DNA from 2 places in the Butyrivibrio sp. AE2005 genome. Region 2 is predicted to be linked to the other one. Evidence: predicted binding sites of a transcription regulator. Region 2 holds the regulator's gene; the other holds the start of a gene.
The links. The regulator Rex, encoded in region 2, represses fermentation and respiration genes when NADH is low (regulators of the CRP and FNR family bind a similar motif). The targets are predictions, from matches to a motif close to ATTGTTAANTANTTAACAAT.
Positions count from the first base shown of each region.

Region 1: the regulator Rex is predicted to act here: its motif matches at 2,615-2,634, upstream of pflB (formate C-acetyltransferase).

Region 1 covers NZ_KK366046.1:16,303-21,945, reverse strand. The annotation lists gene DL92_RS0117275 (helix-turn-helix domain-containing protein) at 1-242, shown strand, start outside; gene pflB (formate C-acetyltransferase) at 339-2,603, opposite strand; gene pflA (pyruvate formate-lyase-activating protein) at 2,771-3,499, opposite strand; gene DL92_RS0117260 (Crp/Fnr family transcriptional regulator) at 3,532-4,293, opposite strand; gene DL92_RS0117255 (NUDIX hydrolase) at 4,313-4,873, opposite strand; gene DL92_RS0117250 (Na/Pi cotransporter family protein) at 4,891-5,643, opposite strand, start outside.
Region 2 covers NZ_JMMD01000003.1:216,213-221,855, forward strand. The annotation lists gene DL92_RS0104490 (bifunctional UDP-sugar hydrolase/5'-nucleotidase) at 1-1,299, opposite strand, end outside; gene hslO (Hsp33 family molecular chaperone HslO) at 1,399-2,286, opposite strand; gene DL92_RS0104500 (redox-sensing transcriptional repressor Rex) at 2,535-3,173, shown strand; gene DL92_RS0104505 (hypothetical protein) at 3,192-3,854, shown strand; gene DL92_RS0104510 (bifunctional ADP-dependent NAD(P)H-hydrate dehydratase/NAD(P)H-hydrate epimerase) at 3,906-5,462, shown strand; gene alr (alanine racemase) at 5,481-5,643, shown strand, end outside.

The DNA of each region.
Region 1 (5,643 bases), on a different contig from region 2:
CATTATCGGAGATTGTACTTGGAATGTTATCCGCACTTAATTCTCTGGACAACCAGAAAGCTCGTTTAATAGACATAACGGCAGACGGGCGCATAACAGATGACGAACTCAAAGATTTCGCCGAAATACAGCGTCAGCTGGACAATATAGACATGACTGTTGAAGCCCTTAGGTTATGGGTAAAAAATACAATTGCAGAAGGCAAGATAGATGAAAAGAAATTAAAAGATCTGAAAGCTTAATTGCTTTCAGATCTTTTTTATTAATACAAAAAGGACGACTCGATTATCTCGAGCCGTCCCTATTTATTTACATGTTATATTACGTACGATCTAAGATCAAAGTGCCTCGTGGCATGTACGTGCGATAACGTCGAGCTGCTGCTCCTTAGTAAGGTTGATGAACTTAACAGCATATCCTGATACACGGATAGTGAAGTTAGCATACTCAGGCTTCTCAGGATGCTCCATAGCATCGATGAGCTTCTCCTTACCAAATACGTTAACGTTAAGGTGGTGTGCACCCTGGTCAAAGTATCCGTCAAGAACGCTAACAAGCTTGTTTGATCTCTCCTCATCGTCGTGACCAAGAGCGTTAGGATTCATTGTCTGTGTGTTAGAAATTCCGTCAAGAGCGTACTCGTAAGGAATCTTAGCAACAGAGTTAAGTGAAGCAAGAAGTCCTGTCTTCTCAGCACCGTATGAAGGTGATGCTCCGGGTGCGAATGAAGCGAATGCAGGTCTTCCGTCAGGTGTAGCACCTGTAGCCTTACCATAAACAACGTTAGATGTGATTGTAAGGATAGATGTTGTAGGCTCAGAATCACGATATGTGTGGTGCTTCTCGATCTTCTTCATGAATGTCTTAAGGAGCCATACAGCGATCTCGTCTGCTCTCTCATCATCGTTACCGTATCTGGGGAAGTCTCCCTCTACCTTGTAATCAACAACAAGACCTGACTCATCACGAACAGTTGTAACCTTAGCATACTTGATAGCTGAAAGTGAATCTACAACGTGTGAGAATCCGGCGATACCTGTAGCGAATGTACGTCTTACATCTGTATCGATAAGAGCCATCTCAGCTGCTTCGTAGTAGTACTTATCATGCATGTACTGGATAAGGTTGAGGATGTTTACATAGAGTCCTGCAAGCCAATCCATCATGATGTCATATTTGTGCATAACTTCATCATAATCAAGTACGTCAGCTGTGATAGGAGCCATCTCAGGACCTACCTGCATGTGCTTGCCGTCCTTTGTAAGGAACTTCTCATCCTTACCACCGTTGATAGCGTAAAGAAGGCACTTAGCAAGGTTAGCTCTTGCTCCGAAGAACTGCATCTCTTTACCTGTCTGTGTAGCAGATACGCAGCAGCAGATGCTGTAGTCATCTCCCCAGATAGGACGCATAACATCATCGTTCTCGTACTGGATTGAAGATGTTGTAACTGAAATCTTTGCAGCATACTTCTTGAATGTCTCAGGGAGCTTAGATGTGTAGAGCACTGTAAGGTTAGGCTCAGGTGAAGGTCCCATGTTCTCAAGAGTATGAAGGAAACGGAAGTCGTTCTTTGTAACCATGTGACGACCGTCCATTCCAAGTCCACCAACCTCAAGTGTAGCCCATACAGGATCACCTGAGAAGAGGTTGTTGTATGAAGGAATACGAGCGAACTTAACCATTCTGAACTTCATTGTCATGTGGTCGATAAGTTCCTGTGCCTCTTTCTCTGTAAGAGTTCCTTCTTTAATATCTCTTTCAATATAAATATCAAGGAATGTTGAAACACGTCCAACTGACATTGCAGCACCGTTCTGAGTCTTGATAGCTGCAAGGTATCCGAAGTAAAGCCACTGAACAGCTTCCTTAGCGTTCTTAGCGGGAGCAGAAATATCAAATCCGTAAACGGCTGCCATTTCCTTCATTCCCTTAAGAGCTCTAACCTGCTCAGAGATTTCTTCTCTCTGACGGATGATGTGGTCGAGCATTGTTCCGTCACCACAGTTGTTGTAATCATCCATCTTCTTCTTGATGAGGTAGTCAATACCGTAAAGAGCTACTCTTCTGTAGTCGCCTACGATACGTCCACGGCCGTATGTATCAGGAAGACCTGTTACGATGTGGCTGTGTCTTGCTGCTCTCATCTCAGGTGTGTAAGCATCAAATACTGCCTGGTTGTGAGTCTTGTGATACTCTGTGAAGATCTTGTGGAACTTCTCATTTACCTTGTATCCGTATGTCTCAGCAGCTTCTTCAGCCATCTTGATTCCGCCGAAAGGCATGAATGCTCTCTTAAGAGGCTTATCTGTCTGAAGACCAACAACCTGCTCAAGGTCCTTCATAGACTCATCAATATATCCGGGGCCATATGCTGTAAGACTAGAAACAACCTCTGTCTCACACTCAAGAACGCCGCCCTTTTCACGTTCCTGTTTCTGGAGCTCCTGAAGCTTGCCCCAAAGCTTATCTGTAGCTTCTGTAGGCTCAGCCAAAAAGCTCTCATCTCCATCATAAGGTGTGTAGTTGTTCTGGATGAAATCTCTTACGTTAACGTCATCCAACCAGTGGGTTCCCTTAAACCCGCGCCATGCTTCGTTCATTTTACGTACTCCTCGTTAAAATATTATCATATGTATTGTTCGAGATTGATGATATCACCTGTTACACAACCAAACATTGATTGTAATCAAGTTTTGAGTTTTTCTTAAAATATTATTTAACTCCATCAAAAAAGACAGCTCCATTGCGCAGCTGCCTTCTCATGATATTATTTCCCATTTAATATTTTCATTGCATTTTCAACTCTCTCTTTTGAAGGAGATTTAACGCCGTCGAGCTTGTAAGGAATACCGAGTGTCTCGAACTTATGCTGTCCCATCGAATGATAGGGAAGAACCTCAATCTTTTGTACATTGGAAAGAGTCTCTATAAACTCTCTTGTTCTCTTAAGGTACTCATCATCATCGGTTATTCCGGGCACGAGCACATGACGGATCCATATGGGTTTTGAGATATCCGACAGATACTTGAATCCGTCGAATATATTGTCATTCGGAAGCCCTGTGAGCTCTATGTGCTCATCCTTGTCGATGTGCTTGATATCAACAAGTAACAGGTCCGTATACTTCATAAGTTCCTCAAACTTGGAAAAGAAAGGCTCCTCACGCGTAAAAGGCTGAAGTGCCGTATCTATGCATGTATTGATACCGCGCTCTTTTGCCTTCTTAAAGAGCTCAATCAAGAAGTCTATCTGAAGAAGCGGCTCTCCGCCGCTTACAGTAATTCCGCCTTCTGTTCCCCAATAGCTTCTGTATCTTTCCGCAAAGTCCAGAAGTTCATCGGGAGTACGCATATCTTCCGAATTGGGATCCCAAGTATCAGCATTGTGGCAGTACTTGCATCTTAATTTGCATCCCTTTAAGAATACGATAAATCTGATTCCGGGTCCATCAACCGAACCGAATGTCTCTATTGAATGAATTGCACCTTTAACCATTGTTACTCCGTTTCATAAATAATCTGTATAGATCACTGATAAATATATATTTCCCTTAATGCATCTCTGTCGAGCACCCTGATCTTGGCATGTCCGACTCGCTCAATAAGCCCGCTCTTTTCCATCTCCCTGAGTTTCCTGCTGACAGTCTCTGTTCGAAGATTTACACTTGCGGCAATGTCATCGAGTTTTAATACTATGTCATCGCCCACACTCCTGTCAACTCTGTACATCAAAAAGCCCGCCAGTCTGGCCATCGGGTCTTTTGTGGAAAGAAGCATGTTCCTCTCATTGGCATCGTGGAGTTTTTTGCTCAAAAGAATGATGATATTCATCGCAGCCGAAGGATCGTCCACAACTTTAATGAAATCATCCCTGTGTATCTGGCAAATAGAAGCATTTGTAAGGCAAACCGCAGAATAAGGATAAATACTGCCATCCAAAAACATGCCTTCCCAAATGATGTCATGATCTGCAAGAATCGTTATGATCTGCTCTCTTCCGAGAGAATCGTATCTGCAAAGCTTAACTCTTCCTTTTCGTATTATGCATATGGAATCAACGGGTTCGCCTTCTCTGAAAAGATAACTGTTCTTCTTGAGAGTCTCATGAACAGAATGCTCCATAAGGCTTACCTGCGCATTTACAGGAAGTCCCTCGATAATAGGGACACTCGCAGTGCATAGTCCACCGCACTCCTCACAGATATTGAGCCCTATGATTCCTCTTTTTAACTCTTCTGCCTGGCTCCGGCCCTGATATATTCCTTTTTGTATCTCTTTCTTATCATTCATAAACAAATACCGACTCTCATTACTCCTTCGACCATAAGTAGCAATACGCCTGCGTCCTTGCAGCAAAAGGCTGAGTCTTAAGCAGTTCTCTTACTTCTTTTTTGGTATACCAGCCGGGTACTATCTCTTCCAATGTCGAGCTGCTTTTTGAAAAAGTTCCCGCCGCCTTTCCGACGCAGCAAAGGTTCTTTTCATTTGAGAAACCGACTGCACTGTAACTTTCGCCAATCCACTCGTCAATACTGATTATATCAAGTCCTGTTTCTTCCTTGAGTTCTCTTCTTGCGCTCTCCTCCGGTACTTCACCGGGATCGATAAGACCTGCAGGGAAGTTGTATACCCATGCGCCCGGTGCAAGTCTGAACTCTTTGTTTATAAGTATCTTTTCCCCAGTCTCATCGTGCATGATAAGCACAACTGCATCGATCTTGTTGTTGTGAATATCGTCATATCCCTTGAGATCGGGATTTCTGCTGATTATCTCGTATGTCTTATCCTTGTTATCAACAGTTTTGTAATGAAGGTCGTAGCGGGTAATGAACTCGCCCTGCTCCTTTTTCTCTAAGTACTGAAATTCCATAAATAATCACTCCTGCATTAAAACTTAACAGAAGGAAGCTGATATTTTCTCTCGTAGAAATCAACTGCCTGCTCAAAGCCTTCTCTTTTATCCGCTTTGAGCGTTTCCAAATACTCGTGTGCATCGTACGCATCATCATGCACCTCAATAACGCCTACGGCGATGTTGCTGCAGTGATCTGCGATACGCTCATAATCTGTTCCGATATCACTAAGGTCAAAGCCCTGCTCAATGGTACACTTGCCCTTGCGAAGCCTTCTCACATGACGCCTTTTTATCTCTTTCTGAATGCCGTCAATCGCTTCCTCGAGAGGCTCTATAGACTTTGCTATCTCGACATCACGTGTTTCAAACGCTTTTATAGACATATCCACGATCTCTTTTACCGCTGATGCGAATATATCCATCTCTATCTGACCCTTCTGGGTAAACTCTCTCTTATTCTCCGCCATACCCTGAGCTTTCTGCATGATGTTGAGAGCATGATCGCTTATTCTCTCATAGTCGGTGATGCAATGAAGAAGCATTGTGAGTGTATGGCTGTCTTCGGGAGCAAGATGATGGTTGTTTATCTTCATAAGATAAGTTCCAAGCTGGTCCTCGTACTGATCGACTTTGCGTTCAAGATAATCAACATCCTGCGCCACTTCATCTTTGTAATCCGTAATAAGTGAAACTGCCTTATCAAGGGCATCTTTTGACATATTAGCCATCTCGACCGCAGCAAGTCTGGCCTGTTCAAGCGCAAAAGGAGGGTTCGCAAGGAAAAG
Region 2 (5,643 bases):
TTTAGGCTGTGGTGAAGGCTTGGGCTGAGGTGTTGACTTGCCGTTGGTCTTTCCTGTGCAGCTGTTGTAATCCCAATCCCAATTGCAATCGAAGTCGCAATCAGCATCGCCGAAGAGGTTGAAACCAAATCCACCGATCATATCACTTACGAACTTGGAGATGTTTGAATCACCACCAAGGTTCTTGATGATGTCATCGAGAGAGAAGAGGAAATTATCTTCGATAGACTTGCTGTTGTTATCAAGAATTGTTACACCGATATTACGAAGAAGCATATCAGCTAACTTAAGGGGCAGAGCGCTTTCGCCTTCAGCGAAGAGAGAGCAACCGTCGAGAAGAAGATCGATGAAATCCATGCCTGATCCGCCCTTGGATGCACCCTTTGAGGCACTCTTTCCGCCAAGGCCAAACAAATTGCCAAGCAGATTAAAGATTCCGCTGCCACCCTTAAGAGCATCACCCAAGCCAAGCTGGGACATGCAGATAACAAGGTCGGCACCATCTTCCTTAAGACTCTGAGCCTGCTGTTCGGCGCAAGTATACCATTCAGAATTCTTGGATAAGTCATAGTTTCCTAAAGCTTCATATTCGGGCAATCCGAAGAAGCCGATCTTCATGTCTGAATTAGCACAGTCATACATGAAGCTGTTGTCACAAAGGCTGTTTTGCTTCATAATGCTTGAGAAGCAATCGGATGACTGTGAGAAATCCTTTCCTTTGCCTTTGCAAGCAGCATTCATTGCCTTGTCGGCACAGTCGAAATTAACAATGCTGCAACCTGAATCAAAATAATTGTTTGTATTTATATCGGATCCGTAGTTGAATCCGTAATTTCCGAAATTAGCAAAATCATAGCCGGCTTCATTCATTGCAAGGAAAGCGGCATAATCGTTATCGTAAGTGTTCATGCACTGAGCACCACCGTTGGCACTCCAAAATTTTTCCATATCTTTACCTTCACAGAAATCACCTGTGTCGATAAGAACAACATCAGACTTCAAGCTATCTTCAAAAAAGTTCTTAAGAGATGCAACATAAGGATATTTATCGAAATTACATTGTGCATCATTGGTTGAAAGGATAACTGTTTTATCGGACATATCCTTTCCTTCTTCTACAAGCTTTTTGAAATCATTGATACTGGCTACACCAGAAGTGTTATTTATATGTACACCTTCTTTTCCTCCGGCATGTGCAACGGCTGCACCTATACCGGAAGTCAGAAAGATAGTCGATGCCAGAGTTAAGGACATGACGGTCCTGATGGCACGCGATTTTTTTACAGTGTGTCTTGTCATACTATTACCTCCTTTGTTAAAACCCCTGTAACTTTGTTAGTAAAATGTTACTAACATCTAAGCAATAGTATAACGCATAATCTGTTTTTATAAAAGGTGTTATTTCAAATTTCTTTGAATTTCAAGGAGTTCAGACGTTTTAAAGATATATTTTTTGTTACAAAAATGACAACATAATTCTATGGGTTTTCCATCGTCAATCAGCTCCTGAAGCTCTTTTCGGCCAATTAACATAAGGGCTCTTTCAACCCTGTCTTTGTCGCAATTGCAGAAAAAATTTAAATCAATTTTATCTGTGATCTCTATATCGAAGCCTTCGAGAATTATGTTAAGTAAATCTTCGGGAGCCTTTCCGGCCTTGAGAATATCAGTAACCGAAGAGAATTTTGTAAGATTTTCCTCGAGCTTTGATATTACTTCTTCGGAAGCGAAGGGCAGAAGCTGGATGATAAATCCGCCTGCGGCGATAACGGAAAGATTCTCTCTTTCAACAAGAACGCCGAGTCCGACTGAAGAAGGAGTCTGTTCAGACTTGGTAAAATAGTATGTGAGATCTTCGGCGACTTCTCCGGTATACAGAGGAACCTGGCCGACATAGGGCTCTTTTAGCCCCATATCCCTGATAACGGTGAGAGTACCTTCGCCGATTCCGCCTCCTACATTTAAATGTCCGGCCGCATTTGGTTCCATGACAACATAAGGGTTTGTAACATAGCCCTTAACATTACCAAACCTGTCGGCTGTTGCAAGAACTCCTTTTAAAGGACCGTCACCGTCCATCTTTACGGTTATGAGGTCCTGATCGTTATCCATCATTGTTCCCATCATTACAGTGCCTGTCATAAGACGTCCGAGTGCCGCTGCGGCAATGGGAGAGAGGTGGTGTGCTTTTCTTCCGTATTCGGCAAGATCTCTTGTTGTTGCAGCGAAAGCTCTTATCTGCGCATCTGCTGCGGTTGCGCGTACCATATAATCTTTATATGACATGATTTATCCTCAACTTTCTTTATTATCAATAGATGTAATTCGTATTGAATAATATATGATTTCACTATTAAAGTAAATGGCGCGGTAAATCAGCTGTTTTTGCGGAATATGTGGCTTTATCCGATTGACATAGATTTAACGCACAGATATAATTATTTTGTATAATCCTTAACAATCTATACTATTGTTTAAAAGAGAATTCTAAGAATTATTTCAGTTAAAAATAATACATAATAAAGGAGCAGAATATGGCAGATAAGGAAATTTCTCAGGCGGTCATTTCCAGACTTCCGCGTTATTTCAGATATTTGGGAGATCTCAAGGAGAAAGGTGTTGAGAGAATATCTTCTCAAGAGCTTAGCGACATCATGAAAGTCACTGCTTCTCAGATAAGGCAGGATTTTAATAATTTTGGTGGTTTTGGTCAGCAGGGATATGGTTATAACGTAGGTTATCTCTATGACGAGATCAGTAAGATTTTGGGAATAGACAAGGAACACAGCCTTGTTATTATCGGAGCCGGACATCTCGGCAAGGCAATCGCGGGTTACACGAATTTTACAAGAAGAGGATTTGTTTTCAAAGGAGCATTTGATTGTAACCCCGATCTTTTCGGATCAAAGATAAGAGATGTGGAAGTTCGTCCGATCGATGAAGTAGAAGATTTTGTAAAAAACAATAAAATAGAGATAGCTGTTTTGACCATTCCGAAGGATCAGGCAGTTCCGATGGCTCACAGACTATGCAAGTGTGGAATTAAAGCCATCTGGAACTTTGCACACGTCGATCTCGAGGTGCCTGACTATATTGTGGTAGAAAATGTACATTTATCTGACAGTTTGATGAAATTATCGTATAATATAAACAGGTCAGGAAAAAATGTTTAACTCAGGTGAGAAAAACTAATGGCAAAAGACAAAGAAGCTTATATGTCTGCGTTACAGGGAAAGAATATTCCCATTTTGACGCTGGATAACAAATGGCACCAGCTCTTTACGCAGACGGAAATGACACCGGAGATCTCGAATCTTGCGGATGAATTGAATGCACTTGTCGAGCGTGACGGGAAGTTGCGCAGTGAGACCAAGGACCTTAAGAAGGTTAAGAAAAAGCTTCTTGGTGAGATTGTGCCCCTTAGGGACGAAGCCAATAAAGCGGGTGATTCATCTGCTATCGAGAAAAAAATTGAAGACAGAACAAGACTTATCAATGACTGCAACGAGAGAATCGAATCCTACGATGATGAACTCAGGGATCTTTCGAAAAAGATATATGAAGCCGATTACGAGCTGATGATCGAAACGATGAAGGTTTGCTATGAGAGACTTCATGATAATACCGAGTACATCACGGAACTTGATAAATGGGTTTCGGATTTCAGAGTGCAACTTAAGAAGAATATAGTTCTCATGCAACAGGCGGAGATGGAAAATTATAATCTTTATTCCTATATGCATCAGATCTTTGGGCCGGAAGTTATTGAAATATTCGATATGAAATACGATCCGGACAGAAGACATCCTATCCGCAGGCCTCTTGCAGGCAATGACAAGGATTACACATCATAATTGATTTAAAAAGCTGCCTGATGGCAGCTTTTTTCAAAGGGGAGATAAGCTATGAAGTATGCGGTGACAAGCGATGAGATGAAAAGATATGACAGAAATACTTCGGAGGTCTTCGGAGTGAGCACTGAGATTTTGATGGAAAGAGCGTCTCTTTGCGTTGCTGATGAGATTGAAAAACATATTTCTTCCAAAAACGCAGACAGAAAGTACACAGCGCTTGTTTTTGCCGGAGTCGGAAATAACGGCGGAGACGGCATTTGTACCGCGAGGCTTTTAAAACAAAGGGGCATAAGAGTCAAGCTTGTGGTAGTCGGTGATATGACTAAGTGCAGCGACCTGTGCCTGAAGCAACTTAAGATCGCGGCAAATTACGGAATCAATGCTGACACTTTTTCCAATATAAGAGACAACAAAAGCCCTGCTGAATGGGATATTATAGTAGATGCATTGTTTGGTATAGGGATTTCCAGAAATATTACGGGAAGTTATGCTGAGGTTATCGGCTATATCAATGATTGCAAAAAAGACAGAAGAGACGATCTTTTTGTTGTGTCTGTCGACATTCCTTCGGGGATAAATGCTGATGACGGAAGGATCTGTTCTCTTTGTGTAAAAGCTGATGAAACTGTTACGTTTAACTGCGTAAAACTGGGACATATTCTGTATCCGGGATGCGAATATACTGGCAAGCTTGTTGTCTGCGATGCCGGAATTACAAAAGAAAGCTTTTGCGGAAACACTCCGGAATATTTCTTTTATGACGAGAAAGTTACAGCTCTTTTGCCCGAGAGAAAAAAGTATTCAAATAAGGGAACAAACGGAAAAATCCTTATAATTGCCGGCTCGAAGGAAATAAGCGGAGCATGTGCGCTTAGCGCGGGAGCGTGCCTTAAGGCCGGAGCAGGGATGGTAAAGGTGTTTACGGCTTCTGAAAATGCGGAAGTCATAAAGACTGTTATTCCGGAAGCCCTTATTGATACATATGAGGACTATGAACCTGTTTCGGAGAAGCTTGAAGATGCGATGAACTGGTCGACGGCAGCGGTTGTGGGCCCGGGAATCGGGATGACCGGTAGGGGGGCTGAGATCCTTAAAATCGTTCTTTCAAGATATGACAAGAACCTTGTTGTTGATGCGGACGGACTTAATCTTATTTCAACCGATAAGGAACTTAGGCGTCTTGCGGGCAACTTTGGAAGAAACGGCAAAAAGCTTATCCTTACGCCTCATCTTGCTGAATTTGCAAGACTTTTTGGAAGGGATATTAAGGAGTGTAAGAGGAATATTCTCTTTTACCCAAAAGAACTTGCCAAAGAACTTCATTGTACGGTCATTTGTAAGGATGCACGAAGCGTTGTTAGTGACAGTAACGAAAAAAAGATTTATATTAATATAAGCGGAAATGACGGCATGGCAACCGCGGGAAGCGGAGATGTGCTTTCGGGCGTGCTTGGAGCTCTTGTGGGAACGGAACTTAGTTCTTTTGAATGCGCCTGCATAGGAGCGTATCTACACGGGGCTGCGGGCGATCTGGCGGCTGCTCGTCACGGAAAGCTTTCGATGGTTGCTTCCGACATAGTGGATGAACTTGAGAATATTTTGAATTGAAAAACGGATGGAATGGAAATGTATGATGAGAATTCAAGGGTCTGCGCAAGAGTAGACCTTGGTGCAATAGAATATAATCTTGAAGCGATGAAGAACAATATCCCGGACGGAGTCAGGATCATGGCTGTCATAAAGACGGATGCGTACGGACACGGCGCTTTGAGAATTGCCAATTTTTTGG